DNA from 4 places in the Deinococcus misasensis DSM 22328 genome. Region 1 is predicted to be linked to each of the others. Evidence: riboswitches for the same ligand, from Rfam matches in the RefSeq annotation. Region 1 holds a riboswitch; each other region holds the start of a gene.

Evidence for each region. A riboswitch is a leader RNA that binds a small molecule or an ion and turns the genes downstream of it on or off. The one in region 1 is predicted to bind cyclic di-GMP.
Region 2: linked by a shared signal. The riboswitch ahead of Q371_RS26080 (HD domain-containing phosphohydrolase) and the one ahead of Q371_RS08010 (RCC1 domain-containing protein) in region 1 are both predicted to bind cyclic di-GMP.
Region 3: linked by a shared signal. The riboswitch ahead of Q371_RS19710 (S8 family peptidase) and the one ahead of Q371_RS08010 (RCC1 domain-containing protein) in region 1 are both predicted to bind cyclic di-GMP.
Region 4: linked by a shared signal. The riboswitch ahead of Q371_RS03715 (hypothetical protein) and the one ahead of Q371_RS08010 (RCC1 domain-containing protein) in region 1 are both predicted to bind cyclic di-GMP.

What each region holds. Positions count from the first base shown of each region.
Region 1 covers NZ_JQKG01000010.1:36,954-44,799, reverse strand. The annotation lists gene Q371_RS08035 (hypothetical protein) at 1-878, shown strand, start outside; gene Q371_RS08030 (hypothetical protein) at 1,066-1,356, opposite strand; gene Q371_RS08025 (PhoX family protein) at 1,357-3,027, opposite strand; gene Q371_RS08020 (S4 domain-containing protein) at 3,170-3,862, opposite strand; gene Q371_RS08015 (DUF3197 domain-containing protein) at 4,165-4,554, shown strand; gene Q371_RS08010 (RCC1 domain-containing protein) at 4,637-6,028, opposite strand; cyclic di-GMP riboswitch class II at 6,406-6,491, opposite strand; gene Q371_RS26435 (DUF2256 domain-containing protein) at 6,661-6,837, opposite strand; gene Q371_RS08005 (deoxyribodipyrimidine photo-lyase) at 6,815-7,297, opposite strand; gene Q371_RS08000 (FAD-binding domain-containing protein) at 7,294-7,846, opposite strand, start outside.
Region 2 covers NZ_JQKG01000046.1:448-8,293, forward strand. The annotation lists gene Q371_RS19640 (copper homeostasis protein CutC) at 1-684, opposite strand, end outside; gene Q371_RS19645 (methylenetetrahydrofolate reductase) at 813-1,571, shown strand; gene Q371_RS19650 (hypothetical protein) at 1,626-2,063, opposite strand; cyclic di-GMP riboswitch class II at 2,301-2,381, shown strand; gene Q371_RS26080 (HD domain-containing phosphohydrolase) at 2,402-4,339, shown strand; gene Q371_RS19660 (hypothetical protein) at 4,582-4,923, shown strand; gene Q371_RS19665 (lactonase family protein) at 5,000-6,067, opposite strand; gene Q371_RS19670 (mechanosensitive ion channel) at 6,224-7,471, opposite strand; gene Q371_RS19675 (hypothetical protein) at 7,757-7,846, shown strand, end outside.
Region 3 covers NZ_JQKG01000046.1:10,209-18,054, forward strand. The annotation lists gene Q371_RS28130 (hypothetical protein) at 118-246, shown strand; gene Q371_RS19685 (RtcB family protein) at 526-2,016, shown strand; gene Q371_RS19690 (carbonic anhydrase) at 2,040-2,648, opposite strand; gene Q371_RS19695 (hypothetical protein) at 2,779-3,513, opposite strand; gene ruvX (Holliday junction resolvase RuvX) at 3,659-4,069, shown strand; gene Q371_RS19705 (hypothetical protein) at 4,257-4,679, shown strand; cyclic di-GMP riboswitch class II at 4,944-5,027, shown strand; gene Q371_RS19710 (S8 family peptidase) at 5,117-6,235, shown strand; gene Q371_RS19715 (EAL domain-containing protein) at 6,327-7,846, shown strand, end outside.
Region 4 covers NZ_JQKG01000003.1:122,671-130,516, reverse strand. The annotation lists gene Q371_RS03735 (DUF4258 domain-containing protein) at 1-3, opposite strand, end outside; gene Q371_RS25260 (GGDEF domain-containing protein) at 485-2,173, shown strand; gene Q371_RS03725 (carboxypeptidase regulatory-like domain-containing protein) at 2,179-4,539, opposite strand; gene Q371_RS03720 (hypothetical protein) at 4,543-5,310, opposite strand; gene Q371_RS03715 (hypothetical protein) at 5,387-5,863, opposite strand; cyclic di-GMP riboswitch class II at 5,922-6,005, opposite strand; gene Q371_RS25255 (diguanylate cyclase domain-containing protein) at 6,232-7,846, opposite strand, start outside.

The sequences.
Region 1 (7,846 bases):
GCAACCATCAGGACCTGATCAAAACCCTTCCCCATGTGCTGCAAACCCTGAATGTGGGACGCCAACCGACCCACTTTTTCAGCCATGAAGACCAGATGGTGATTTTCAACGATCAGGATGGAACCAATGTGCTGCTCAATGAAAGCCAGCTCGGGCTTTCTCTGGATTACCAGACCGTACCTGCCGAAATTCCAGACCACGGTGCACCTGCCCTGCTGGGCAAACACCTGCTGATCGGGTACCTGAAACTCAACCGGGTGGATGCTTTTGACTTGGAAAGCCAGAAGGTGGTCCAACAGTTCCCCAACTGCCCAGCCCTGCACGGCGAAACCCGCCTGAACAACACCGTGGCTTTTGGTTGCTCTGATGGGGTACTGCTCATCTCTGAAAGCAAAGGTCAACTGTCCAGCCAGAAAATCAGCAATCCAGCAGGCACCCCGGAAGGCACAAGGGTTGGGACGGTGCTCTCCCATCCCAAAGCCAGCACTTTCTTTGGCAACTGGGGCAAAGGGGTGGTGCGCATTGATCCGGTCAACGGTTTGAAACCCATTGCTCTGGGCAGCAATTACATCAAAGGCAACTTCTCAGCCGATGGGAACCTTGTGCTGGTCCTCACCGCAGATGGCGTCCTGCATGAAATCCTTCCAGAGGGCACGGTTCAACGCCAAACCCGTGTGGTCACCCCTGTGGACCTCACGGTTGCTGGAGCACCCCGACCTTCTTTTGCAGTGCATGGCCACTGGGCCTTCATCACCGATCCCTCTGTGGGCGAAATTGTGCAGTTTGATGTGCAAACCGGGCAGGTGACAGAGCGCTTCAAAGTGGGTGGCACACCCACCGGAATTGTGGCGCTGTCCGCCGAGGGCACCGAACACTGACCCATGCACTTTAGAGCATTTGACAGAAGAACAAAAGGTTGTCTTTCTGGAAAGGGTTTTTTGAAACAGAAGGATTCAAATGAATCCTTCTGTTTCACTGATAAACGCTGTAAACACACATCAATGAAATGGAAAAGAATGAACTGAAAAAGGGCGCTTCGTGCGCCCTTTTCTGGTGCATGACTGTTCAGGACAGCCAATTCCACTCGGTCACGTAATCTTGAAAGTCTTGCAGCACCTGCTGGGCCTCGGGCTCCTGAGCTTTCACCCAGAGGTTCACCTCTTCTGAGTGCAAAACCCGCAGAGGGGTGAGGCCATGCTTGGCATCAAAATGGGCATTCAAACGGGTCAGGACTTCCTCGTGTGTTTTGCCCAGCCAGGGTCTGGCCCGGCCCAGTTCACGCAGGTAATCGTCAATGGCGTATTCCAAGAGGGCTTCGCGGCCCACCACCCATGGCGCAATGGAACTGTTCAGCATTTACGCCTCTTTCCAACCGGGGAAGCCACGGATGGCGACCAGAGTGGGACGGGGAATGTTGCTTCCGGGCAGTGCAGCAAAGGTGCTGGTGGGCTTGTCCAGGCTCTGGGTGTCTTCACCGGGGTGCTGGATGGACACAAACAGGGTTTTGCCATCGGGGCTCCAGACAGGACCGGTCATTTCGGCCTCTACAGGACCGGTGCAGAAACGGTAAGCCTTCCCTTTGTTGGGGCCTTCGGTGGGGAAAAAGAACATGGAGTTGTTGCCCAGAAAGTCGTAAATGGTGTCTTCGCCGGTGCCCGAGTCGGTGACCATCCACAGGTTGCCGTAGGGATCGAAAACCAGATTGTCTGGGCTGGAGAAACCGCTCTGGGGTCCTCCCACTGCGAAGACTTCCCACTTGAATTTCTCGGAGGTCCAGTCGTCGTTTTGCTCGGAGAGCTTCACGATCTGGCCGAAGTAATTGCCGTGCACGCTGTTGTTGGTCAGGGCAATGTACACCTCACCTGTGAGGGGATGGATTTCGATGTCCTCGGGACGGTCGGTGGGGGTGGCTTTGATGGCCAGAGCAGCAGCACGGGCATCCACCAGAATGTCGGCCTGACTGGTGAACATCGGCTTGCCATCGGCTTTTTTGGCGTCTTTGAGGCCCTTGTTGCGGTCGTAATCCAGCAGCAGCCACTTGCCTGCAGAGAAATCTGCCACGTACAGGTCCCCTTCAGACAGCAGGTTCAGGTTGGCTTTGCGGTCTTGCGGGTTGTATTTGCCTTTGGAGACGTATTTGTAAACGCAGGCATCGCGCATGTCATCGCCCATGTAGACCACCACACGACCATCTCTGGCGACCGTCACCGCAGCATTTTCGTGGCGGAAACGGCCCATCGCAGTGTGCTTTCTGGGGGTGCTCTGGGGATCAAAAGGATCAATTTCGGTGATCCAACCCTGATGGGAAGCCTCGTAACCGGTGCCCTCCCACTGTTTGGTGTAACCATCCACGTTTTCTTCGCAGGTCAGGAGGGTGCCCCAGGGGGTCTGTCCACCCGAGCAGTTGCCGATGGTGCCCTTGACTCTGGTGGCCCCTTTGACAGCAGCACTTCCAGCAGCAGGTCCGGTCAATTCGATGTCGGTCAGACCATCAATGCGGCGGTTGTGGGGATCGTTTTTGACCACTTCCCACTTGCCGTTTTGCAGTTTCACGCGCACGACAGAAACGCCCATGGAACGCTTTTCTTTTTCCATGTTGGCAGCAGTGCGCTCGGTGGTGCCCAGAAACAACGGGTTCACATATTCATGGTTGATGGTCAGCAGGGCGTCCTCACTGCTCTTTCCTCCCTCAAGCATGTCGATGGGAAAATAACCCACGTAATCGTGGTTGAAACCCACCGTCAGACCATTCCCGAGGTCCTCTCCCCATGGGGCGAGAATCTGGTAACTGTACCCTCTGGGCAAGGTGATGGTGTCTGCCGTGGTCACTTTGCTGCTCACGAAAGGGGCACGTTGTGCAGGCTTTGCGGTGACTTTCTCAGCAGGGGCACCGTTGTTGGCGGCAGCTTTTGCCACCTGAACCGGCAGGGTCGCTGCAATCCCGGTGGCCACAGCCCCCTGAATGGCAGAGCGGCGGGACACTTTTTTCTCCAGAAGTTGTTGCCAGATGCTTTTGTGCTCGTTCATGAATCCTCCCCAAAAAACTTGCTCAAGTTTTACAGGAAGGTGTCAGCAGAATTTCAGCTCTGGAACAGCATTTTCCCACACGAAGCAAAGAAAGAACCACTGTATCAACAGTGGTTCACAGGAATGTCAGGAACTTGGGCAACTATTCCCGGTGGATCAGGAGTTCCACTTTGAAATTGCCCCGACGGGTTTCGTTGATGATGCGTTTGAACTCGATCTTGCCGATGCCTTCCGCAGAAAGCATGTCTCCCTCGCGGATCTCGCTGCTGGATTTGGCAATCTGACCGTTCAGGCGCACCTTCTTGTTCTCCAGACCGACCTGAAAGTACGCTCTGGACACCCCGAAGCCTTTGGCCCCCACCACATCCACACGCATGCTGGGCACCACCACTTCACGGGTTTTGCTGGGACGCTGGTGCTCCGAGAGGTCCACTTTTTCAACGGTGATTTCGGTGCCTCCCAGAGTGGTCAGGCCCTCCAGCACCGCAGAGGCTTTGCCTGTGGCGGCCACCCAGTAAGCACCCTGATGTTCGCGGATGTCCCCGAGTTGCTCCTCGGGAACGAGGTCCAGCAATCGGTGCTTGAGTTGCACGGCGTCCATGTGGGGAGAAAACTCGCCAGAGACCTCCCAGATGTCCACGGGGTCGCTGACGCTGGGGATGTGCTCGGGGTAAAGGGTCAGAACAATGCGTTCTGCATTCAGAAAACCACCCGAAATGTGATGTTTCACCTCCGGGCTGTTGAGTTCACGTCGGCTCACGCTGTCCTGGGGGATGAATCCGGTGCGGATCACCCGTCCTCCGGCAGCCTGAGCAATCAATTTGGACAGGTTCATATGCAGTCAGGGTAGCACAAAAGACCGCTTCAGGACATCGTGTTTTGTGCTTACTGGGGGTGTGGGAGGAGGGCGTTTTGAGGGCTCAAAAGGCCTGACGTGCTTCGTCCAGAGGCCGAGAGCCGAGAGCCGAGAGCCGAGAGCCGAGAGCATGATGCAGCGCGTATTCGCAAGGGTCAAGGGGATTTGTTTTCCTGAAAGCTGTTGCCAAAGCCTTTTTGAGCCCTCGGCCCTTGGCTCTCGACTTAAAATCGGGTGTTTTGTTCCTCCCTTTTCCCCACCACAGGTGTTAAGGTGATTCCATGCATACACCCGAAATCACAGGCACAATCGGCGCTCCCAAAGAGACCCTGGCCCTGCTGCTGGAGAAAAGCACCCTCGGCCCCGAGACCATGTTTGTGGTTCTCACCGATTTTCAGGGGCACCGCAACATTGCCCGTTACAGCGTGCTGGTGCACAACAAAGAAGCCAGCGTGCTCAGTGTTCCTGCTTTTGGTCCCCACTATGGCGAGGCCGGAATCGAGGCTTTGCGCGATGTGGTCCAGAGTGCGATTGCCTCTGGGGTCACCAATTTCAAGGAAACCGTGGTCAACCCTTACGATTTTCAGCGCATGACCAGCGATCCTGACGAAGAAGATTTGAAGGTGCTGCTGTCCAAAGCCAATCCCACCGATCACAACATTTACATCTGAAATCCATTCCCATAAAGATTCGCACACAGCAAAACAACCCCGCACATGCGGGGTTGTTTTGCAGAGATGGTCCTGTGTCGAATTACAAGGTTGTGACCTGCACCGGGCTGAGGTGGTCTTCGGTGGTGCCATCACCGAGTTGTCCACCAAAGTTGCTGCCCATGCTCCAGAGTTGTCCACCCGCAGTCAGGATCACGCTGTGGGCGCGTCCGGCAGAGATGGCCGTGGCACTCTGGATGCCCTGAATCTGAACTGGGGTGTTCTGGTCGGTGGTGTTGCCCAGCCCAAGCTGTCCGTTGTCGTTTTTGCCCCAGCTGTACACGTTGCCCGTGCCTGTGATGGCGAGGTTGTGTCCTGCACCAGCCACGATGCTTTGCACATCGGTCAGACCTTGCACTTGAACGGGTTTGAAGCTGCTGAGGGTGCTGCCGTTGCCCAGACGTCCATTGTGGTTGTCCCCGAAACTGTACACCGTTCCAGTGCTGGTGAGGATCAAGCTGTGGTAATGGCCTGCTGCAATCTGCACGATGTTGCTCAGTCCGGTGAGTTGCACAGGGGTGCTCTGGCTCTGGGTGGTGCCCAGCCCGAGTTGTCCGTTGTTGTTCCAGCCCCAGACCCACACGGTGCCGTCTGCTTTGAGGGCCAGATTGTGCCCGAGTCCTGCACCGATTTGCACGATGTTGCTCAGTCCTGTGACCTGCACAGGGGCACTCCGGTCGGTGGTGTTGCCGTTGCCCAGTTGGCCCACATTGTTGTGGCCCCAGGCCCACACGGTGCCGTCTGTTTTGAGGGCAAGGGTGTGTTCCACACCTGCGCTGATGCTTTTCACGTGGTCGATGGAGGCCTGCACAGGGGTGCTCTGGTCGGTGGTGTTGCCGTTGCCCAGTTGTCCGAATTCATTGCGTCCCCAGGCCCACACGGTGCCATTGGCGGTGACGGCAAAAGAACTGTTCCAGCCTGCTGCCACTTCGGTGACCGTGTTGAGGTTGAGTTTGGCGGTTTGGCCGTAACCGTTCCAACCAAAAGCATTCATTTTTCCGTTCTGCACGAACAGGTTGTGCTGATTGCCACTGGAAAGCACATGGGCTTTGCTCTGGGCGGTCACCGTGGGCGTGGGATGGACCTGTTCATGGGCCTGTTGGTACTTCACACTGTTGGTGCGTTCTGAAATTTCAGTGTTGCGGCGGCTGCGCACAGCGTAAAAACCTTCTTCACTGGGCACATAAGAGGTGGTGTTGGCAGGAAGCAGTTGTTCTTGCTGGAAGTTCACGCCATCTTTGCTGTAAAGCACTTCGAAAGAGGTTTCATCCGTGATGCGGTCCTTCCAGAGCAGGGTGGGTTGTCCGGTGAGGGTGCTGAGCACCAGTTGCTCTGGGGCGGCCAGAGGAGCGGTCTGGGGTTGTGAGGGTACAGTTTGAGATCCGCAGGCGACCATCAGGAAGGTCAGGCCTGTCAGTGTCAGGATGTTTTTCATGGTGCGGTGTGAGGAAAATCAGAACAATCCTTGGGGTGGACTGTTGGTGGGAGGTCCTCACCAGTGCGATGGCACTGCCTTCCTGTCCCACATCTGGCTCCTGTCGGGTTTTTCAGGCACAGGCTTCCTGTCCTTCAGAGGAGGTCTCCTCTGCCGGTGAAGTTGGGGTGCTGAAAATACGGGTCAGGTGCTCACAATCAGCCTGGTGTTCTGGCCGATTCTGTGGGGTTGGGTCCGCGGTTCCTGGGGGTTTCTGGGATGTGTAACATGCTGAAAGTCACTCCTTCCGGGGTTGGAAGAGTGACCGACAACGAAATGCAATGGGTTGTGCGTTCAGCTGCAAGCCCCATGGGGGATCACAGAAGAACAAAGGACCAATTGCTTCATGCCGGTCGCACCACTGGCTCGGCGTTTCCCTAGGTGCCCGAATACGGGAAAACGCTTCATCGCCTCATGAGCCTATCTCTGGTGTACATTATGGCATTGTAAATGCCTTTTTAGAAGGGGATTTTTGTCCTCTGAGAGGACTTTTTCTTTCATGTTTACGTGACATCTTGTGTACAAAATGGGCTTCAAAACTGTGCCAGAGCGCAGCCAGCACTTCAAAAAAAAGCCAGAGCAGCCAGAGTTCTTCAGTTTGTCTTCAGGTTTTCTTCAGCCTCGCTTCTGGTTCGTCGGGCATTGCGGCAACGGTCTGAGCAGTACACCACTTCAGGCCAGACTTTCTCCCATTTTTTGCGCCAGAGGAATGGACGGCCACACACCGGACAGGTTTTTGAATCGCGTTCAGAAGGGGGCTTGTGTTTCATCCCACAACGGCGCATCTTGATACACCTGCGCCTGCACCTCCTTCCAGAAAGGGAAAAACCGCCTGACAGGTCTGGAGTAAACCGTCAAGCGTTCTGGCTCATGCACCACCACATCCAGATGGGCAGACTTCAGACCCTCCAACGTCCTGCGAAATTCAGCCGTGGGTGCACGGGTCACATGCACCATGTCTGCTCCCTTTTCCTGGGCAAACTGCAGAATTTCCTGCACCATGCTGCCCCTGCACAGGGCCACCTCTGCTTGTCTGGCTCTGGCAATGTCCCGGACCCCCTGATACATGAAGGCCAGACGGTGGAAAGCAATGGCATGGCTGGACAGAAACACCTCGTCAAACACAAAAACGGCTGGGGCCTCAGGGCATGCCTGCAAAGCTGGATCGGTGATGCTCAGGGAATCCCCATGGATCCACACCATGGCCTTTGAGGGGTTCGGGGAGGTCATGAAAACCTCTGGCCGAAAAGCCTGTCCTGCAAAGCTTCATAACTGGCATGGAAAGGGCAATCTGCGGTGCATCCCGAGCACCATTTCGCAGCCGAATACCTGTAAATGTTGTCCTTGTTCATGATGTAAGGTTTGCTGGAAAACGTGCTGGCCACCCACTGCCACGACAGGGCATTGCTGGCCACATCTCCATCCAAGAGGTGCCCTCTGAAAAAGGCATATCCGGCCTTCCAGTGCACTTTGCGAAAATGCACTGTGTAGGCTGCAAACCAGAGCCTTTCGTGGTTGTGCAAATACCCTGTGTCTTTTAAACGTTTCACCCACGCGTCCACACAGGGAAGCCCGGTCTGGCCTTCACGCAGGTCCTCGGGCAAATCTGGTGTCCAGTGGGCACTGTATTTGGGAGGCTCCATGTTCTCCAAAATGCGGTCTCCCTGCTGCCAGAACACCAGAGAGAAAAACTCCTTCCATGCCAGTTGCCTGAGGAATTCAGAACGGTCTTTGCCTTTGAGGGTGCGTCTGGCATGTTCTGCGGTTTCCTTCAGACCG
Region 2 (7,846 bases), on a different contig from region 1:
CCGATCACCTCGGGCATGTTTGCGCATCAGGTTGATGCAATTTTCAATGTAGATGGTGTTCAGGCGTCCATTGCGGTCCCTTGCCCCTGCGGCAAAATGCAGGCCCTGCACCCTGGTGTGCTCCAGAAAAGCCATCACCTGTTCTGGTGGCAAGCCTGAAGTGTCAGCAAGCACAGGCAAAGTGGTTTTCTCCAATTGCGTGAGTTTCTGGATTTTGTCTTGTCCCAAAAAGGCACTGTCTGCCTGACCTCGGGTGGTGACCTGACGGACCATGGGATAAAGGGCCAGTTGCAGGTAGTTTTTCACCAGATCCTGGGTCTGGTCAAAAGCCAAATTGACATTGACGCTGAACCCATGTGTGATGGCATCTTCCAGCAAATCCCAGTCCATCACGGTGTTGTGAATGGCCCCGAAGGTGATGTTTCGAATGCCGTGGTTCCAGTAGAGTTCCAGAATCTTGAGGGTGCGGCGTCTGCGGCCTTCTTCATAAGCGTAGTTCTCTGCATCTGGGCGCACCAGAATGGAAAGGGGAATGCGTGCAACATCCGAGCACAGCCCAATGGTTTTGAGGTCCGGACTGATGCCACCCTCTCTGAGGTTTCGCACCAGCACCATTGAGGTGGCCCCGGCATGCTGGGCTTCCCGAACCTCCATGGCGTTTTCGATGGCAACCTCAGCAATCATGGGTTCAGCATACCAGTTGTGACTGAAGTGTAAAGGTGGACGCCTGTCAACTTGGGCAATTCCCTTGTTTGCCCAGAGAACTAGATTTCGGAGGGTGACAGGGGAGCTGGCTGCATACACTGTTTAGCATGCGGATTGCCGTTGAACTGGTCCCCAAAACCTACGAACACCTTCAGGAGGAGTTGACCTTCATCCAGCGGGCTTTGCCTGCCGTGGACACCATCAATCTGCCTGACCTGATGCGTTATGACATCCGAAGCTGGGATGCATGCCGTCCAGTGCGTGACATTTTGCCTCAAAACAGCCCGATCCCCCACTTCAGGTCCATTGACATCAACCTGAAAAAGCCTTTGCCTTTTGCAGAAAATCTCCTGGAAATGGGAATCAAAGAGGTCATTGTGGTGACGGGAGATCCACCCACAGACATGAGCAAACGGGTGTATCCCACCTCTTGCATTGATGCCATCAAGAAGTTCAAACGTGAGCTGCCTGAAATTCAGGTCTATGCAGGTCTGGATCCTTACCGTTCCAGCTTGCGCAGTGAGCTGGAATACCTTGAACGGAAGCAGGAAGCGGGAGCCGCCGGTTTTTTCACCCAACCTTACTTTGATTTGCGCCTGATGGATGTTTTTCAGGAGATGTTTGAGCAGTCAGAGTGCCACAACATGCCCATTTTCTGGGGGGTCACTTCGGTGGTGGGTGTGCGTTCCAGACGCTATTGGGAAACCCGAAATCGGGCCATTTTTCCCAGAGGTTTCGAACCCACCCTGGAATGGAACCGTGAGTTTGTGTTGAAAGCCCTGCAGTGGGTGCGCGAACGGGACAGCAACATCTACCTGATGCCCATCAAGGTGGGCATTGCAGAATATCTGGATGGTTTGCTGTAAATGCAGTTCAAAAAAGACCCAGAGGAAAACGTCTGGGTCTTTTTGTTGGCTGGTTCAGAAGGACCAACGCACCCCAAACCTGCCTGTGGGGCCAATGGGCAAACTGTTGCAGTAGGACTCGGGGCAATTGTTGTTTGGGGCTTGCCAGAGGGTGCGGATCAGGGCCATGCCCCCTGTGGCATCAAGGGCCAGATTGGAGGTCAATTTGAAGCGAATGCCTCCCATCACTTCGGTGGCGGTGAGGGTCTGGATGTTGGGCTCATTCATGAACATCTGGCCCACATTCACATATGGGATGAATGTTCCCTCTCCAAAGAAATACTTCACACTGAGTCCAGTGCTGTAGGAGGGTCGGTTTGCACTTGGAGCAAAATGGGCATGGATTCCATAAGAAAAACCATCCGAGATCGGGGCTTCATATTCTGCACCGAAGCCATAGACTCCAGCTGTGAAAGCCACATTGCTCTGGGCATGAACTTGATTTGACAACACAAACAGAGAAAGGGTAAGGCATAACATTTCTTTTCGCATGATGGTTATTTTATGGATTTGCTGGGCTGTTAACCAGATGATCTTCAAGACAAGCCCTCACTGAAAGATTTGGCCTTTAATTTTCACGGTAAATGAACTGTAAGAAATTGACCAAGGCTTTTTTTCTTCATGAAAACTGTTTTTGATTGACAGTGCGGGGTCTGTTTCGTAACGTGAAGACCAGAATGGGCCATCGCCCACTCATGAGACCATGAAACACATTCTGCATTCGGGCACCTGGAATGTGTGGAGTCAGTGGTGCGACCGGCATGAGCTTTGCCTTCAGGCATGTTGCATTCATGCTGGCACGCCCCTCCAGAGAGGATGCTGCCTTGACCGTGTATTCTTCCTCACAACCTGAAAAAACGCTGGATCTTGATCAGGAACCTCCTGCGCCTGTGGGCATGTACGAAGCAATGTTTCGACTGAATCCCCTGCCGATGTGGGTGTACGACCTGCAGACCCTGAGGTTTCTGGAGGTCAATCAGGCTGCTCTCCTGCGCTATGGTTACACCCGAGCCGAATTCCTGTCCATGGACCTGATGGGCATCCGTCCTCCAGAGGAACAGAACCTTTTGAGGAAATATTTTTGTGCCCCATCGGAGCAGAGGGTCCTGGAAGAAGAGCGCAGTTGGATTCACCTGACCCGCTCTGGAGAGCATCTGGAAGTGCATGTGGAGTCTCAGGAGGTGGAGTTTCAGGGCAGGCCTGCCCGACTGGTGGTGGTGCAGGACATCACCGAGAAAAACCGCATTCAGAAAGCCCTTGAGGAGAGCCAGAGCCAGTTCAAATTGATTGCGGAGAACACCGTCAACCTGATCATCCGGTTTGATCGGGCATTTCAGGTCACCTATGTTTCTCCTTCGATTCAGACTTTGCTGGGTTACACCCCGCAGGAATTCATGGAGATTGCAGACCACCAGTACATCCATCCAGAAGACCGGGAAAGGGTGATTCAGGAGGTTTTGCAAGCTGTTCAGGAGAGGGCACACCAGAAAATTCTGGAGTACCGCCTCCAGCACAAATCCGGGTTTTACCTCTGGGGGGAGACCGCATTTCGCCTGATGTGGCAAGGGGAAGATTTTCAGGGCTTTGTGTCTTCCAGCCTGAACATCACCGACCGGGTGGAGGCGCGGCAGGAACTGATGGAATCCCTGACCACCCTTTCCCAGATGGTGCGCCTTGCCGAAGAACTGGAGCAGGCCAGTGACCCTCTGGACGTGATTCATCTGGCGTTGCAGCACTGCACCAGTGTGCTGCCTTTTGACTATGGCATGTTTGTGCAGGTGGAAGACCACCAGTATCAGGTGGGGACCTGTCTGAACCTGCAGCCTGCCCTTGCAGAAAACCTGCTGAGCCATTACCTGAGTCACTCCGGCCCAAGGTTGCTCCATGCCTTTTTGAAGGGCACGCCAGCTTTCTTTGATGCCCATGAGCCCCTGTGTGCCCCTCCAGAGCCCCTCCCCAGAGCACAGGCCTGTCAGGTGGCTTTGCTGCCCATCCGGGCAGATGGAAGGCTCAGGGGCTTTCTGGTGCTCGGGACCTTCGAGGACCGGTTGGCTTTCACCGAGAACAACCAGCGCATTTTGCGGGCCGTGCGCGACCGCATCTCCCATGCCTTTGAACGCAGTTCTTACATCGAGAAACTGTCTTTCAGCCGGGAGGAGACTCTCAAATCCATTGGAATGGTGCTGGAGTACCGGGATTATGAAACCAAAGGCCACACCGACCGGGTGGTGCACCTGACCCAGCTCCTGGGCCGCAAAATGGGCTTGCTGGGAGAGGCTCTGGATGCCCTCAGGTGGGGTGCTTACCTGCATGACACCGGAAAAATTGCCATTCCGGACCACATCCTTCTCAAACCTGCAAAACTTACCCCAGAGGAATTTGAGCAGGTCAAAAGGCACAGTGAAATCGGGCATGAAATGCTGAAAAACATCCCGAGTTTGCCCCCTTCCACACTGGATGTGATCTTGCACCACCATGAAAAATGGGATGGCAGTGGGTATCCCGGCAAGATGGCCGGATATTCGATTCCGCTGGTCGCCCGGATTTTCAGTGTGGTGGATGTCTATGATGCCTTGGTCTCCAGACGACCTTACAAAGAGCCATTCAGTCATGAGGCAGCCCTGCAGGAAATCCAGAGCTGTTCTGGCAGCATGTTTGATCCCCATGTGGTGCGGGCCTTCGTGGAATTGATGCAGGAAGAAACCGCTTCAGAGCATCCTGCTTCTTGAAAACCTGCTTCTCAACAACAAAAGCAACTCTGAACCACAATTCAGTCTGCCACCATGAATCACATCAGATCCATGAAGAGGGCTTCATGTTGGCACGTTAAATTGATAAAACCTGACAGTCCATCCATTTTCATCCGCTGTGTTCACAACACCGCAGTGTTCAGACCTCTGTGGGTCACTCTGGGCGCTTGGTGTTGGATTCACCCAGAGGTGTTTTTGCACCCTCAGGAGGCCCGAGAACCATGGAATTGATTCTGTCTCACCCCGTATTTCAGGGGCATTTGAACAACATGCCCGCCTGCAAAATGGAAGTCTATGCCGATGAAGACCGCCACCATGTCACCGTGATGATCCGTCTGGGTCGCCAGCATGATTTGCTGGACCCCCACCAGACCATCAATGCGTTTTACCGTCAAGTGCTGTTCCGTCATCTGACGCCAGCCAGCAGCCTGAAATTTTATTGTGTGACGGCTTCAGGAACGTACCAGCATGTGCAACTGGAGGGTTTGCCCGGAGGTTACACAGGAGGGCAACTCATGCCCTGTCTGTCCCTTCCAGCAACAGCCCGCAGCATGACTGCTTGATTCCATACACAACAGACAACAGCAAAGAGAAAACCAGAAGAGGCCAGAGCAAATCTGACCTCTTCTGATTTTGGTATTAAGGCAAGAACGCAAATCCTACAGGGGTTGGGCAGGGAAACAGGCCCACAGGTTCCAAGGTGCCTGCCTCTGCATCCCGTCTGAACACCATGATGGTGTCGCTGTCCTGATTGCCTGTCAGCACAAAGCGGGCATCTGGCGAAAGAACCATTCCTCTGGGCACCTTGCCTTGTGTGGAGACGGTTTCGATCAGGCTCAACTCTGTGGTGTCTGGATGCACCTCAAAGACCGCGATGCTGTCGTGGCCACGGTTGCCCACATAAATGAAACGTCCATCCGGGCTGACAAGCACTTCGGACGCAGAGTTTTTCTCTGCGGTGTGACCCTCTGGAAGGGTGGATGCGAGGTGCTGAACCACCATCAAGCCGGTGGCAGGTTCCACCACCAGACTGGCCACCTGGGAAGAAAGCTCCAGAGCCACGAAAGCCCGGGTGCCTGTGGCATCAAACTGGATGTGCCGGGGACCAGAGCCCTGTGGGAAGGCCACGATGTGCAAACGGTGCAGGGGGCCCTCTGGGCTTTGCAGGTCATAGACGTACACCTCATCGGTCCCGAGGTTGGTGGCGGCCATGTGGCGTCCTGCAGGGTGTGGGCGAATGCAGTGGGCGTGAGGGTGGTCCGCATGCTCGCCGGGGGTGTGGTGCTCATGCTGGTCTGTGGCGATGTGAGGAAACAGGGCTCCATCAGATTGGATGGGGTAAGCCACCACGGATTTTTCGCCCATGTAGTTGGCCACAAAGGCAAACTGGCCTTTCAGGTCCGTGCTGACGAAAGCCGTTGCCCCTTCCAGGGCAGACTGGGCACTGAGCAGGCGCAGCTTGTGGTCCTCCTGAACATGAAAGCTGTAGATGGCTCCTTGCTCGGTTTCACTGGCGGCCAGCACAGCATGACCCTCTGGATGGATGGCCACAAAAGTGGGGTTGGCCACCTCTGCAACCAGTTCTGCCTCTGAAAGCTGACCACTGGTGGGGTCAAGGGTCATGGTGTAGATGCCTTTTCCAGAGGCTCTGGGAACGTGGCCTGCGGACTGGGTGTAAGTTCCAATGTAAAAGCGTTGTGGTTGCATGGGTCTCCTGTCGAATTTCTTGCAGTATAAGCAAACCCTGCAAACCCATGGGTTGCATTTGCACGAAAGCCACAGGGCTGTCTAGCAAGGAAGCCCTTTTCAGAGCACAAAAAACCCCGGAAGTTCCGGGGCTGGTCTGAGGGGTTGATCTGAAAATCAATCTGTGGGGTTGTTGTAAGCAGAGGAAGCGGTCCCGGGCCCAGTGGAAGAACCGGGTTTCTCCAGTTGCTGACGCCAACGTTCGGTGAGTTTTCCAGCGGTTTCTCTGGAGCCCAGACCGAAAGCCAGAGCGAAGGCCACCGCAATGGCTCCGAGGGTCAGCCCGAAGGCAAGGTTCACAATTTCATTGGCGATGCCCATCTGGCGCAGGGCCATGGCACCGAACAGGGCGATGGTGGACCAGCGTGCCACCCCGGCCAGCAGGCGACCGTTCACACCACTGGCGCTGCTGGCAATCCGGGCAAGGAAGTTGGCAACCAGCAGTCCCACTGCAAAAATCACCATGCCCAGCGCAATCTGACCGATCAACTGGATGAAATTGCGGGTCAGGTTGGCGAGGGTTTCGGCTTGCAGCAACTCAAAGGCAGACACCAGAGCGAACAGCACGATGGTGGCATGCACCACATGGCCCGCAATGGCGCTTGGGGTGGTGTTGCCCACTGCGGGACTGCCAGTGGGTTGAAAACCCAGCATTTGGGGCAGTCGGTCAAAGTCCATGCTGGTCAGCAGACCACGCACCAGATCCCCCACAAAACGCCCAATGAAGAAAGCCAGAGCCAGCACCGCAGCAGCAGCGAAAATGTTGGGCAAGGCACTCAGAATGCGGTTGAGCATGTCGCTGATGGGGGCGGTGATGGATTGCAGTTGCAGGGCATCCAGAGCCGCAGTGATGAAAGGAATGATCACCAGACCGTACACCACGATGCCCAGCAGGTTGGAAAGGTGGGTTCCTGCAGGCAACCCTGCACGCATGGTCAGGCGGTCTACACCTGCGGTGGCAGCCACATTGGTCACCAGGGTGCGCAGCAATTTGGCCACGAAAGCCCCGATCAACAGAATCACTGCAGCCCCGAAGATCCTCGGGATGAAGGCCAGGAAAGTGTTGAGGAAACCTGTGGCTGGTGACAGCAGGCTGTTGAGGCCCAGAGCCCCCAGAATGCCGGGCAGGAAAAACAAGAGCACCAGACCATACACGATGTCTCCCACCGTTTTGCTGATCTGCACAGGTTCTCCCTGCTGGTGTCTGGCCATCCTTTCATCGACATGTGTGGCTTTGAGACCTTTGACGGTCAGCAGGCGGGCAAAATGCGCCACCACAAAAGCCGCCACTGCCAGCAGAATGGCTGTGAGCAGGTTGGGCAGGTAATTCAAAAACTGTTGCGTGTAAACCTGAATGGTGTCCATGGCTCCCCCTCGGGTGGTTTTGGCAACCCCCGCTGTGAAATGGCCTTTTGATGGGCCACACTTGCGTGTTGAGGTCATGATAGAAACCCTTTCACAAAGACATGACAGGATTTCTTACAGAACATGAGCAGATTGAGGAAAAATAAACAAACCCTAAAGCTGCTCTGTGACAAGGAAAAACACTCTGGATTTTTCAAAAACAAACACGAGCATGAACATTTCTTTAAGTCAACTCAGCTTTGAAGCGTTAAAATAAAACCAGATCTCAAGTTCGATGGAGCCAGCATGACAGACACCCAGGTCATTGCCGTCAAAAGTGTGGTGCTCCGGCACCTGTCCAGCCGCAAACCCAAAAGACCCTTCACCCTGTTCAGT
Region 3 (7,846 bases), on a different contig from region 1:
CTTAAGCCCCACTTCCAGTGGTTTTCAACATGCCAGAGCACAATGGTCTCATCGGACAGGAAACAGCAAGTCAGGACCTGTGCAAGGGTCCTCATGTGTTTTTCAGGAGGTCAGAAGATGGAAGCTCTGGTGATGCTGGGATTTTTTGGTTGTGTGACGGTGGTGTCTTTCATCCTCAGTGCCCGTGATGAACAGGATCCTGATATGGATTCTTCTGTGCTGACTTCTGCTTCTGCTGTAAAATAGAAATTCTGAAGTTGTATTGGCATTTTGTCTTGCAGTTGAATTCAAAATCGTTTCCATTAAATCGTTTTCATTTTTGAGGTGGAGCTGAAAAGGCTCCACCTTTTTTGACTGTTTGTACTGTTTTGTGCTACGTCGAACAGCGGATTTGCAAAAACAAGGATTTTGATACCTTGAAGACATCGCCTCAACTGCTGCTGTGGGGCCAATGGCATTTTTTCTCAGCCAATCAAGGCTCTGGAAACCAGAGTCTCCTGTCTCACAGCACACCAAAGAGGTTGTATGTTTTTCCGAACCGATCCTTACCGTTTGAAGTACCAGACCAACCTGCCTGCAGAGGTCATCCTGTTTGCCAGTTCACAGGTGCCATTTGACCGCAAAGCCACAGCACAACTGCAAAACCTGCTGGACATCGAACACACTGTGCAACAGTGGAAAGTCCAGCATCCAGAGCACATCCCTGCAAGTGCTGCCTTGCAGAAAGTGGTGCTGACCCCCGATTTTCACAAGTCCAGCACCCTTCCTGTGGGTACCGTTTTGCAAACCCGCCACTTCTTTTTGCCTCAAGCCACAGGCAACGATGTGGGGTGTGGCATGCGCCTTCACCTCACCGAACTGCAAGCCGAGCAGGTGCTGGAAGAGCGTGCTCGCCTCATTCCAGCATTGCGCCACATGTTTTTCGAAGCTGGGCGCAACATTCCCATGAACCGCTTGCAAAGGGAAGCGTTGCTCAGAGAAGGCATGATGGGCCTCCTCGAAACCACACCCACCTCCTTGCAAACCGGACTCTGGCAGGATTTCCACCTGCAAGACCTCTGGCAGGACACAGAACACACCGAACGGCTGGGCAGTTTGCGTGCCAGCAGCACACCTGGTCTGCAGGATTTTCTGGGCAACAAAGCATTCACACGGGATGGTCAGGTGGGTTCTCTGGGTGGAGGCAACCACTTTGCAGAACTCCAGAGGGTCGCCCGCATTCTTGACCCTGTGCGTGCCCACCTCTGGGGCATCAGGGAAAATCAGGTGGTGGTGATGGTGCACTCGGGCTCGGTGTCGGTGGGACACACCAGTGCTGGAATGGTGGAGGCTGTGCTCAAAGAACTTGCCAGACAGGGACCTTTACAGGCCCGTGGTTTTGTCCCAATGTTTCACATGAAACATCAGAGCAAACACCAGAGCCACAGCCAGACCCTTCAGGATGCCCTGCACAATGCTGCCAACTTTGCCACGGTCAACCGCATGATGCTGGCCCTGATGGTCTGTTCGGTGTTGCGCAAATGTGGTCTGGAAACCGCTTTCCCACTGCTGTATGACGCCCCACACAACATGCTCTGGCGGGAGGGTGAAAGCTGGATTCACCGCAAAGGGGCCACCCCTGCCAGAGGGATGGAGGACCTGATGGGCACCCCTTTTCAATCCACAGGTGAACCTGTGCTGGTGCCCGGTTCGATGGGGACCAGCAGTTTCCTGATGGCAGGTCTGGGGTCCATGGAAGCCCTTTGCAGTGCCAGTCACGGAGCAGGACGGGTGCTGTCCAGAGGGCAGGCCATGCAAAAACCTTCAGATGGGTTTGCCACATGGCTGGATCGGGTGGTGACGCCCCTTGATGTTCGCAGGGTGCGATCGGACATCGCCCGGGACCACCTGAAAGACCTCTGGCAGGAGGCCCCTGAAGCGTACAAAAACATTCAGGCGATCATGGAAACCCTGCAAGGTGCAGGCATGGCCACGCCTGTTGCAGAGCTTGAACCCTTGCTGACCATCAAAGGATGAACTCAGACTGTTGAATCCACGACTCAGAGCAGTTTGACTTTGCCAGAGTCCAGATTGTAAAAAGCCCCCACGATTTTGAGTTTGCCTTGCTGCACGGCTTCTCTGAGGATGGGGGTTTGCTGCAGTTCATGAACGGTGATCTGCACATGGGCTTTGATGGTGGCGTCCAGCAGATTCTGTTCGTGTTGTGAAACTTCAAAAGCGGGTTTGATGTGCTCGACCAGCCAGTCGATGTCCTCGTGGGCGTGCATGTGTTTTTCAAGGGCTTCCAGTGTGCTTTTCACGGCCCCGCAACGGTCATGTCCGAGCACCACCAGCAAGGGAATTTTCAGGGCTTCCACCCCAAATTCGAGGCTGCCCAGCACGGCATGGTCCAACACGTGTCCAGCGGTGCGAACCACGAAAAGTTCTCCCAGACCAGAGTCGAACACCAGTTCTGGGGGAACCCGTGAATCCACACACCCAAGGATCATGGCGTAAGGGTGCTGCCCGCGGGCGACTTCTGCACGCCGCTCGGGGCTTTCATCGAGGTGGGGGGCGTTGTGGGTGTACCTGCGGTTGCCGTCCAGAAGCAGGCTCAGTGCCTCTTCTGGGGTTTTGGGATGGGGGAGGGTGGATTCCAGAACAGTCATGTTACTCAAACAGTATCAGGATTGTGCCCCGGTTCCCATGCAATTTGTCCCTGCATGGTCTTGCTGAATGCTGCATACCGGGATATGATGTATATATCAATCGGCCGAGCGCCGATTTTTTTGTTGCCTTTTAAGCCACCTGCCCGGTTTCTCTTGCCAGAGCATATTCAAACCCCGCCCGGTCACTGAGACCCAGAGGTGCATAACCCACGGCCTTTGCAGGCCCATCCCCATACAGGCAGGCAAACAGGGTGGGGAAGTGGGTGCTCTGCAGGTGGGGTTGCAGGACCTCTGCGGTGTATTCCAGTTCCTCTGCGGAAAAGGTTACGGTTTCTCTGGCAAATTGCAGTGCCCGGCCTTCCTGCAAGAGCATCTGTTCCAAGGTGGTGGGTGCCCCATGCTTCAGGTGGTCAAAGTGCCTGAAGGCACCTGCAAAAGCGTTTTTCCTGAGGGTTTCTTTGTCGATGGGGTCAGACACCCACAGCAAAATTGGAATCCAGTCGTGATGGTAACGGGGAAGCTCAAAGCATCTGGAGGCTTCTGTCAGGTGGCGTTGGGTCCATCCTCCTTTAAGGTCATCGGCAATGACCCAGCACATGTTGCGGTCCGGGGTGTCTGGAAGCAGGGCATTCAGTTCAGTGGCAAAGTCCTGCAACCAGAGGTCTGCCCCTTCTGCCAGCAAAGCATCAAGGTGTTCCGCCACATGCTCTCGGGCCATCGGGTTCATGGCTTGCAAGGGCAGGGTGGGCAGCCGTTCAGGGTGGCCGTTGGCCATCAGGTCAAGGTAAGCCTCGAAGCGCTCCATGCCTCTGGGGAGGTCGTAAAGCCGTCTCTGCCGTTCAAGAAGGGGAATGGCGTGGATCATGTTTTCAGTGTGCTGGAAAACTGGGTCCAATGCATGTGCATATTGGCCTGCATAATCTTGACAAGTCATGCATACTGTGCTATCTTATTCAACATAAGCGGCGAAAAGACCGCGATTTTTTTTGCCCCAAAAACCCCACAAAACCATGGCTGACACTTCTGCAAATCCCGAAACCACCTACCTGGCCCTTGATGTCAGTCCGAAACGCATTGGCTTTGCCATCAGTTATGGCCGGTTGGCTTTTGGTCGCGGCTACCTGCACCGGGGCAAGCAAGCCGAAGACATCCTTGGCATCCAGAGCAAAATGCAGCAAGAGCAGGCCACCGAACTGGTGCTGGGTTTGCCCCTTCGCACCGATGGACTGCCCAGCAAGCAGGCCCAGAAGGTGCGTGCCCTTGGGCATGCATTGCGTCAGGCTGGACTGACCGTGCACTATCAGGACGAGCGTTACACCACCCTGAGCGCTGAAGAAGACCTGAACGGTCGCCGCAGGTCCAAAGGCGAACTCGATGAGGCCAGTGCGGTGCGCATCCTGCAACTCTTTCTGGAAATCTGAAACACCCTGTAAAACACCTTGCACTTTCTGACCCTGCTCTGGCAGGGTTTTTTGTTGTGGTCCAGCCGTTAACAGCCGATTAGCGGTGCGTTTATGGGGAGCATGGCATCCTCGCTTCAGGAAGGACAGGACGACAGGACATCCCTGAGCGTCAAATCCCTGTGCTTTCGATGCAAGAAAGGAATTTATGCCTGCCCAATTCACCACTGAAGACCTGCTGCCCCACATCGCCAACCAGCAACCTGCCGGTCACGCCCTGACCGCCACCACCGACGCTGCAAGCCTCCCCCTGCACGATCAGGTGTCTGCCATCCGGGGTCAGATTGTGCTGATTGCGGCGTTTGGATGCTCTGTGGTGCTGTCTTACGAGGTGCAATCCACCCTGATTCAGGTGGACCTCACCCTGCAAACCCCTCTGGGGAATGTGTCTCTGGGCCATGCCCAACTGGATCCCCAGCATCCTTCGATCACTCTGGGCGGTTCTGTGGCAGGCTTCAAAGCAGAAGTCACGCTCAGCTTTGATTTCTCCACGCTGCAACTCTCTGGAACAGCCACCGTTTGTGCTCCATTTGTGGGATGCAAAAAAGGCTCATTCAGCTTCCGACTCTGAGTTTCGGATCCCTACCTTCACACAACAAGGCAAACAACAAAGGGCAGGCAGCAGAGGCTGCCTGTCCTTTGCTTCAGCCAGAGCAGTGAATTCTGAAGTCTGGCTGAGGAAATTTCCGGGAGTTGTACGGAAAATGTTAAGGGCTCTGTTTTTGTCGCAGCAGAGCCATTTTTTGGCATGCATGAATTTGATTTTTCGCGTCTGGATTGACCCGTAAGCGCTTTTTTGTCATGATTGTAGCAGATCAGTACAGAGCCAAACCCTCTGGCTGATAGCGACCGTGAAGCCTTTCCTGTATTCGGGCACCTGGGAAAGGTGGAGTCAGTGGTGCGACCGGCTATTGGTCGCTGCTGTGGTATCTCCACAGTGGCTGTCATTTCATTTGCCCATCCGGCAGATGCACTCTTGCTTTTGGGAGTCCAAGGAGGGACGTGACCATGTCACACACTTCTGTTCTGAAACGCCTCACCCTATTCACCACCTTGCTTTTGACCCTCGCTTCCTGTGGGCAGGCCCCCGTCAGCCAAAATCAGCAAGAGTACCAGAGCCCTCCCATTGAACAACTGGGTTCCAGCGAGTTGTTTGACGTTTCCCTGAGCGACAAGGGCACCTTCAAAACCGAAGGCATCGCCTGGTGGATCGATGGAATCGGTTGGTGGATTGACGGCATTGGCTGGTGGATTGATGGCATCGGTTGGTGGATCGACGGCATTGGCTGGTGGATTGATGGGATTTATCAACCCGCCCCTGCCAACAGTGCTGCGTTCAACAAAATCAATCTGGAAAAAGCCCAGAAAATGGCACCCTTGCTCGGACAGGGGGTCAATGTGGCCCTGATTGACACCGGCGTGGATTTCCAGCACCCGATGCTCAAAGGGGCGGTGACCCCCGGCTGGGATTATCTGGGCTGGGACAAAGACCCTTCCGATGAAGGCAAAGATGGTGACGCTGCATATGGTCACGGCACCGCTGTGGCCGGGCTGATTCGCCAGATTGCCCCCAGAGCCACCATTCAGGTGTTCCGTGTGCTCACTCCGGATGGTGCGGGCCGTTCCAGAGACATGGCCAAAGCCATTTATGACGCTGTGAACGGTGGAGCCGACATCATCAACCTGAGTGTCAGCACCGACCAACTCACCAGCAGTGTGTACACCGCCATGCTGTACGCTGCCAACAAGAAAGTGTTGATGGTGGCCTCTGGGGGCAACAAAGGAGGCAGCAAACCCCTGCCCCCTGCCTTGCAATTGGGCAGCGATCCTTGGCTGGACCTTTCAGGACTGAGTGTGGGCAGCGTCAACACCGATGGTTCCAGTGTGGAGTGGAACCATCAGGGCAACGAAGTGCTGGCCCCCGGTGTGAACCTGTTCACCGCTTACCCCGGTCAGCGCAGCGTGCTCGCCACGGGCAGCAGTTTCAGTGCCCCGGTGGTGACTGGAACACTGGCTCTGGCCCTCGGGCAAGGGGCCAACTTCTGGAAACTCACCCCCCTCTTGGAACAAACCAGCACCGACAGGGTGATCAACGCCGAGGCTTTCCTGAAACAAGCCCTGAAGTGATCCTCTGGCCTGCAGCCGGGAAGTGTGCAACTTCCCGGCTGAACGTGCATACTGAAAGAACCCCCGAGTTTTGCCCGTCAAGGAGCAGCCGATGTCTGATCCGAATTCCTCCAGCCTGAGGACCCCCAAACGCCTTCTTGAGGAAGCCAAACGGCACATGCAGGAAGACACCGAACGGGCAGCCCTGCTGTACGAGCAGGCCGTTGCGCGGGCAAGGCTGTACCGGGATCAGGAGACCCTTGCGGATGCCCTGAATGGCATGGCCAAACTGGCCCACAAAAAAGGGGAGAGCAACGCAGCGATCTTTCATTTGCAAGAGGCCCGGGAAATCCGCCGCCTGCTCGGGGATGTGCGTGGAGAGGCAGGCTTGCTCAGCAACATCGGAAGCCTGTACACCGATCTGGGGAGCTTCAACACCGCTCTGGATTTTCTGTTGCAGGCCGAAACGCTGGCCGGGCAGCAAGGGGATGTGCTCTCTGCGGGCATTGCCACCAATCTGGCACGGGTGTACGACAATCTGGATGAAGTGCAAAGCGCACAGGACCAGTACCAGAAAGCCCTGAAAATTGTGCAGGAAGCCGGACACCGGATGGGTGAGGCCATCCTCAGCACCAATTACGGGGAATTTCAGTTGAGGCGGGGCAACCTGCCCAGAGCCGAAGAACTGCTGGGCTCTGCTCTGGACATCACTGCCAGAAAAGGCATGGTGGCCGCTGAAGCCCTGCGCCACCTTGGGGTCTTGTACCGCCAGAGGGAAAACACGGATGCCGCTTTGCTGGCTTTCCACGAGGCGATCAATCTGGCCCGCAGTTCAGGGGCCATCGACAGCCTGATTGAAGTGCTGATCAGTGAAGCGGAAACCCACCTCGGGCAGGGGCATCTTACGCTGGCACGGGATGTGCTCTTTGAAGCCGAGGAACTGGCACGGGGCAGCAACCGGCAGCGCACCCTGTCGCGGATTTTGCAGCTCACCTCGCAGGCGATGGAGCAGGACGGAGAGGTGCAGGCGGCCCTTCATACCGCCCGAGAAGCCCACCAGCTGGAAGCACAGGTGCTCAAAGCCGAAGCCGAACAGCGCACCCGCCAACTGGCCACCCAGCACGAACTGGAACGGGCCAGAACCGAACTGGACCAGCAACGCCACCGCTACGAAACCGAACGGCAGGCCAAAGAAAAAATGGAGCGGGAATCCTTCGAGCGCATGAAGGAACTGGAACGCAAAGCCCTTTATGATGCCCTGACCGGACTTCCCAACCGCTTGCTGCTGGCAGACCGTTTCCGGGTGGCTCTGGAGCATGCTTCCAAAAGCGGCACCCGTCTGGCGCTCGGGGTGCTGGACCTCAACAAGTTCAAAGGCATCAACGACAACCTCGGGCACCACGTGGGAGATGAACTGCTGATCGAGGTGGCAAGACGGCTGGAACCCATTTTGCGCACCGAGGACACGGTGGCCCGCACAGGCGGAGACGAGTTTGTGTTCTTGATCCGCTCGGTGGCAGACAGCAGTGCGGTTCTGGCCGTCGCCCGGCGCATCATGCAGGCCTTTGAGCCGATGTTCCACCTGTACCAGCACCACCTGCATGTGTCGCCCAGCGTGGGCTTCGCAGTGTT
Region 4 (7,846 bases), on a different contig from region 1:
CATGCTTTGATTTCAGCATCTGCCTGCGACAGGCAGTGACGTTTGGACTTTCTGTTGAACACCAGCCTTCATCCCGAAAGCTCTGAATTAAAGCATTTGACAGAGAAATAAGAGGTTGATGCTTGAGGTCGTGTTGTTTGAAATAGAAGGCTTCAAAAGAAGCCTTCTATTTCACTGTTAAACGCAGTAGAACTCCAAAGTCAGAGACCCGACCACACTCGTTGAACATTTGTGTGGTTCGATGGTCTGGAACACAGGGGATTCAGGTCCGCTTTTGCACCATCTTCATGAAACCTTGGGTCCCGAGAGAAAGGGACGTTTTCCCTGTGTGAAGCGACAAGGAACGCTTTATGCTGAAGTCAACGACTTTCAAGATCAACTCTGGTTCCAGCATCCTCTGGCAGACCCTGCATCCCTCATCCCGTCACCCATTTCACAGCAACTCCGGGGCCAGAGCTGCAAGTGGATTTGAAGGAGGTGCCCCATGAAAGACAACGCATCAAGGTGGATGGAACCCCTCCTCTGGACGGTTCTGGCTCTGGTGTTGCTGGGGTTGCTTTCTGCCAATGCATTGAAGGCGCAGTCCTTCTGGTTGGTTCCTCTGAGCGCTTTTCTACCCGGATTGTTGTGTCTGAGACTGCCCAAACCATGGCCTCTGGGCGGAATGGCTTTGATGCTCTGGGGGATTGGCGAGGCGGTTGCGGTGCAAGGGACGGTTCTGTTTCCCGGAGTGTTGCTTGCAGATGTGATTTTCATTGTGGGATATCTGGGCTGGATCTTGATGTTTTTGCAGGTCAAGAACACCCGTCCCCCGAGGTTGGTGTTGCTGCTCACCCTGCCGATGTTGCTGTTCACAGTGTGGTTGAATCTGTTGGTGCCCTGGACCTCAATTGCCATCATTTATCCTTTGCTGGACTGCATCATTTTGCTGGTGGCTGCTCCTGCCGCACAGGCTTTTCTGGAAGGCAAAGCCCCCCTCTCCAGAGCCGTGTGGTTGATGACCTTTTATGCTTTTGTTTTGATCGACACCTTGTATGGTCTGGAACGTTCGAACGAAAGCTGGTCTTTGACCAGCATCGGGAACCTCTCTTACGCCATGCTTTACGTGAATTGTGCGGTGGGGGTGGCCCTTGAAGCAACACGCCGAAGGCAGGACATCAAACCTTTGATTCTGGGCGTGTTCGTGGTGGTGATGGTCCGTTCTCTGGTGACCATCGAGGACAATGGAACCGTGCTCACAAAGGTGATTCTGGCAGCTTTCTTTTACATGACCTTCACGGCTCTGGCTGGGTTGGTGGTCAGTTTCGTGAACCACCAGAAGGAGGCCCAGAGCCGCTACCGCACCTATGTGAACACCTTGAAGAAGATTCTGGTGCCCTTCCAGCAGCGTTTGACCACCGGCAACCCCACACATCCAGAGTTGCAGCAGGCTTTGACGGTGCTTCAGCAAGCCATTCCCGATTTGCAGGGGGTGAAGGTGCATTCCAGAGAGCCTTTCCAGTGGGGTCAGGAAACCCTGCACTGGGTGGATCGGCAGTGTGCCCTGCCTGAAGGGGACAGCATTCCGGTGCGTTTTTACCTGAAAGACCCCCATCCTGAATCCGAGGCTCTGGAGGCTGCGCAAGACGCTCTGGAGCACCTGTTGTTCTTCGCGGACCACCATTCGGTGATGGAGCAGCAAAGCAACACCGATCCTTTGACCGGCCTGATGAACCGCCGTTCGGCTCTGGAGGCCATGCTGGGGTTGGCGCGCAAAGCCATGCAGGAAAAGCGTTCCCTTTCTGTGGTGGTGATCGATGTGGACCACTTCAAGCGGGTCAACGACACCCACGGTCACGATGTGGGAGATCGGGTGCTGTTGTTGCTGGCCCAGTTGCTGCAAAACCGTTTGCGCAGCACGGATTTGACGTTCCGCTGGGGCGGCGAGGAATTTCTGCTGGTGTTCCACGGTCTGGAACCGGCAGGTGCCCGTCAGGTCTTGTTGCGCCTCAAGGAGGATTTTCAACGCCAGTGCTTGCAGAACCTCGGGTTTGAGGTGACCTTCTCGGCAGGGGTGTTTGGTGGGGTGCTGTCCCGTCGGGAGGATGTGGAACTCTGGCGTGAACAGGCAGACCGCTTGCTGTACGAAGCCAAGCGCTCTGGCCGGAACCACATCCAGTTTGAAACCACCTGAGGCGGTCAGAAGGAAAGCTCCTCACCCTCCTGAAGTTGGCGTTCTCTGGGCTGCAACTCCAGCAGAACGTTCACGGCCACATCCCCTGAAACCTGAATTTCCCGAGGGACCTGCAAGGTGTATTTCCCCTCCCAGCTTGAGGGAAGCAGCATCTGCAACCGGTACGTCCCTTTTTTGAGGCCTCGAATCTGCACGGAACCGTCTGCAGACAGGTTTTTGCGGTGCTGTTCCTGCCCCTCCAGAACCACCACCACCTGACGCAAATCGGGGACCTCTGGCCACTCCAGCGTGTCTTGCTGCCCAGAGGGAATGGGGACCACCTGCACCTGAAGGTCAAGGGTATGGGTTTGGTACGCCCGAAATGCCAGTTGGCGGGTTTGCCCCGGTTCCAGAGTCACGCTGTAAGGCAAAGCAGGCTCGAACCGCAGACCCTGCAAAGCTTCTGGAAATTGCACCTCCAACTGGGTGGGTCCAGAGAGCAGTTCTGGAAACACAAAATGCCCCTGTGCATCGGTGGTGGTGTAAAGTCCACCCGCCTGAACCTGCACGCCCACCAGAGGTTGGCCCTGTGGGTCCAGCAAGGTGCCTTCCAGTCTCCCGAGGTTGGCTCTGGGCAGGGTATACAGGGTGATGGGCACCCTGGCAGAAACCTGCACCTGCCAGTTGGGGTTGCTTTCCAGACCAAGTTGGCCTTTCAGGGTGTACGCGCTCTGGTCGGGTTGCTGCCATGTTGCTGAAGTGCCCAGCGTCCAGTTCCCTGCAACCCAGTCTGAGGTGGACACAGAAAAACTGGCATTCCAGAGGGGTTGCTGGTACACCACATCGGATTTGAGCTGGACCTTCCAGGTGTTTTGCTGCACATCCTGTTGCAAGCCCAGAGCGCCCTGCCACCTGAAAGGACCGTTTTTGTAGGAGGTGCCCCCCTGCAACGCAAGTTGTGGCGTGTGCTGGATTTTGAACCAGTGGGGTTCATGGCGGATTTCTGCAGACCATGCCGTCTGAAATTCTCCTGCCAACCATTGACCCTGAACGGCGGCCTGCACTGTGAAATCCTGACCCCTGTAGGACCCTTTCACGTTCAGGGTGTGGTCTGAAGGGGTGTTCAGCAGGTGGTTCACTTCCAGCTGAAAAGGTTTGAGGTTCCATTCCAGACGGGTTTTCAGTTCACTTTCTTTTGCACCCAGATGTCCGGCCTGTATCCCTTGAAGGTGCATTTGCAGGTTGGCGTTGCTGTACTGGAGTTGACCCCAGAGGCTCTGGCTGCTCAGGTCCACAGAAGCTGCTGCATTCCAGTGTTCTGCACCCTGCACCGTCTGGAAAGCTGCTTCCAGCACCTTGAGGTCTGGGGCAAACAGGCCATGCAGTTTCCATTGTGGATGCTGGAGGTTCAGGTCCACCCCTCTGGTCCCGACGGTTCCAGCAAACCGCCAAAGTTCATCCAGCGGAAGCTGTACCTGCACGGCGTCCATGACCAGTGGGGTTCCAGAGAAGGTTTGCAAGGTCAGGTTGCCTGCCGTCCACTGTGCAAAGGGGGTGCTGTACTGGAGTCTCCAGCGCTGTGGCGAAACCTGCACCCGGAAATCCCCTGACCATGAAGAGGAAAGCTGGCCTTGCAGGTTCACTTCTGGTTGCAGGGTCAAACCAGAGCCAGACCCACCCACCCCAAAAGACGCGGTTCCTTTCAGGGCATGTTTCTTTTGTGAGGTGGGCAACTCAGGCAACAGCAAGGAAGTGACCGCATCGGCACGCCACACCTGTCCGTCAGGGTGGGTGGCCTGCACCACCACCTGCTGTTCACGTCCGGCCTCCACAGAAGCTGGAAAGCCCACCTGAACGGTGATTTTGCGCATTTCAAAAGGCTGCAACAGGATGTGTGACTCAGAAAGCTCCACCGCTCCTCCAAGGTCATCTCTGGCAGACAGGGAGAGGTCTTCTGGCACATTTCCTGCGTTCTCCAGCCAGAATTCCAGCAGGTAAGGACCACTTGCTCGCTCCGGGTGAGGCACGGCTTGCAGGTGAATTTGCCTTCTGGGTTGCACTTCGATTTGAACTTCAAAAGCCTGACCGTCCAGCCAGAGCTGGAGGGAATAAGTGCCAGCCAGAAGCCGCTCGGGAAGACGGAAAGACAGCAATTCGGTGGTGCTTTCCTGCCCGGAAAGTTCCACGCCCATCACAGGGAACAGCCAGTTCCAGCCCTCTGGAAGCCCAGCGGAAATGGAAACGGTGTGGGGAGCATCCTGCGGGTTGTCCAGCAGCACAGGAACGGTCAGGACACTGCGCGGTTCTGCAGTGAAGTGGTTTCGGGGCACGGAGGGTGCTGCAAGGGCCACCGAACACAGCAAACCTCCGAGCAGCAAGCGTTTCAAGGCTCACTCCTTCCAGTGGATGGTGTATTTGACCCCGCTCACATCCTGCACCCCATCGTCTGCCAGGACCATGAAGGTGTACTTGCCTGCGTCAAGGTTGTCCAGTTCAAATTCCAGCAAGGCCAGAGAACCGGGATACAGCCCTTTTTTGGGCAGAGGAATGCGCCGGATCTGGTTTCCCTGTGCATCGTAAACCTCCAGCAGGTAACTGGGGGAAATGCGACCCTCTCCAGCATTGCTGACCTGCACCGAAAAAATGGACTTCTGGGGTGCTTTTTTGAGGTTGGGGGCACCAAATTTCAGTTCGGCTCTGGCCCCTCCAAATTCGGTGATGATTTGCACGGCGGTGCGCATCACCTGACGCAATTGCAAACCCTGACTGCTGGTGGTCACCGGCACATCGGCAGGTTCCAGCATCAGGACCGACCAGAAGGTGCCTTTTCTGGGGTCCTCGGGCACCTGAATCTGGTATGGAAGGTTGATTTCCCCTCCGGCAGGCACGGTGATGGTGTCCTGAGGCAGTTTCACCCACAGGGCATTGGAACGGCTCAGGGTGCCGGGCGCAGCAAACCGGGTGCTGTTCAACTCAAACTGGTAGTCCTGCAGAAAGATTTTGAGGGTTTCCGGGGTTTTTCCGTTGTTTTTCAGCAGCAGGTTGCCGGTCAGGGTGGCCCCGGCAGTGGCGTTGTGGGTGTGGATCAGGTTGCCTTGCACACTGACCTGTGCAAAAGCCAGAGATCCGAACAACAGGAAGGTCAGCAGGTGTTTCATGGTCACCTCAAAACAGGCAGAAGGGGAATCCCCTCCTGCCTGCCTGAAAAAACATCTTTGATGAAGGGCTCTGGACTCACTCCGCAATCAGGGTGTAGGTCACGGTCAGGGCCGTGTTGGAATCAAAGCCCTTGGTGGCTGCAAAAGCGTAAGTCAGGGCTTTGGCGCTTTGCACGCTGAAACGGGGAATTCCGGTGACCAGATTCACAGCACTGGTGCCCAGAGCGGCTTCTGCTCCGGTGCCGTTCCCGGAATCGGGGGTGTAGTTCACGGTGCCTGTGACGCCATCGGGGAGGGCTGCACTCAGGGCAACAGTGATTTTGCGTGCCCCGAGGATGCTTTCATCGCTGGTTTCATAGGCCAGGGTGGGGGATCCGGTCACGGTGCCGTTGCCCAGACCGGTGAACACCACACTCACACTGCCAGAGACAGTCAGCACGTCAGACATGTTGTTTTCGACGCTCAGGCCAATGTCGCCAGTGGTGGCGGCAAAAGCGGTGCTGCCAAGGGCCAGAGCGGTCAGAAAAGCAAAGGTGTTGCGGGAAGTGGACATGTGAACCTCCTGTCGTGGTGTGCCACGACGTGAAAACGTTCCTCTGGAACCAGAGAAATCAACCAATAGCCGGTCGCACCACTTGCTCCACCTGCTCAAGGTGCCCGTATACTGAGCAGGCTTCAACGCTTCTATCAGCAGAGGATCAACCTGTGCTTGATGGCTCTATTTATACCGAAACAATGCATGTTTGTAAATGGCATTTGGCCTTAATGAAGTTGCCCTGGCAACACTTTACACATAACTATGTTTTGTAATATTTATGAAACACTTTAATCAATAAGGATGTTCTGGTGATGCCCATCCCATGACAGAACATCAAAAAACTGCAGTTTCCTGCAGCCTGAGGTGGGTGAAATTTTGTTTTCTCAATGGCCCTGAGGAGGTTGCAAAGGTCCTTCCAGAGGGTGCTGCACCATGCAATTCCGTCCCAGCTGTTTGGCCCGGTACAGGCACTGGTCGGCCAGTTGGATGAGGTCTGCTGCATGAAGCCATTCATGTGGGTACAAGGTGGCCACCCCCACACTGACCGTCACCGTGTCTGTGCTTTCTGAACCTTCATGGGGGAGACCCAGACGGCGCACCGCGTCCTGGATGCGTTCTGCCACCAGAGCTGCTCCATCCGTGCCTGTCTCGGGGAGGATCACCACGAATTCTTCTCCACCATAGCGGGCCACGGTGTCTGCACGGTTTCGGACGGCCCCAGAAAGTGCAGCGGCAATGTCTCTCAGGCAGTCGTCCCCTTTGAGGTGGCCGTAAAAGTCGTTGTAGCGCTTGAAGAAATCCACGTCACAGAGCAGCAAAGACAGGGGCCTCTGGTGCCTGCGGTGGATGGCCCACTGGCTTTGCAGGTGCTCATTGAAGGCTGCACGGTTGTAAATTCCGGTCAGGCCGTCCAGAAAAGCAAAGCGTTGCAGTTCGGCATTGGCAAGCTTGAGGGCTTCTTCGGCTTTGCGCCGCTCTGCAACCTCGGATTTGAGTTCACGGGTGCGCAGTTGCACCTGAATCTCCAATTCTTCGGCGTGGCCCCGCAACACCAGAACGTGCTCCAACTGCTGCAAGGCGTGGCTGAGGGTCCTGCACAGGGCTTCATCGTCAAAACGGCCCCAGATGGGCGGTTCATAAAGCAAAAAGCCATAATGCACCTCATTGACGTACAGCGGTGAACAGTAAAGCGTTCCAGAGAGCAGTTCTGCTTGCATGCTGTCTGGCAGCAGTTTCCGACTCTGGAACAGTGAGGGATCCAGAGCAGAGCGCGCCCCTGAAGCCAGAGCCACTCTGGCCAGAGGGTCAGGTCGCGGTCCGCTCTGGGCGTAAAGCACCACCATGTGGTGTTTGATGCCCACATGGTCCAGATATGCCTCCATGGCCTGAAACAGGTCTTCCTGACACTCAACAGCATAAAGTTCTGGGGCCATTTTGGAGGAATTGATGCTCAGAAGGTGGTTTCGGGAGTGCAGCATCTGCAGAACGTTCACCAGCAGGTTCTGGGCCTGATAACCGAGCACCAACCCCTGGCAGGGTTGTTCTGGGGTGTCGAGCAGGTTCATCCAATTTTGCACCCCATCGCGCCACACGTAAAACTCTTGTTCCAGATGGTTGCGGGTCAAAAGGGTCTCTTTCCAGAGGTTCAAAAACCGGGCATGCTGCTCTGGATGAGGCGCCACCTGCTGAAACACCTCAGAAAGGTGCTGCTGGACATCCAGCACCCCCTGATACAGCCTGCTCTGGACCTGTGTTGCGAGGGTGGGCAGTGCAGGTCCACAGGACTCGCGGACCACCAACTGCGGAAGCACAAAATGGTCTTCTCTGGGGGATGCCACAGACAAGTTCAGGAGCACCCGAGCAGCCTCCTCACCCTGTTCGAAAAACGGTTGCCTGACGGTGGTGAGGGCCGGGACCACATGTTTGAATTCCTCGCTGTCATCGAAGCCGACCACAGCAATGTCTTCAGGAACCCGCAAGCCAAGCTGGGTGATCGCC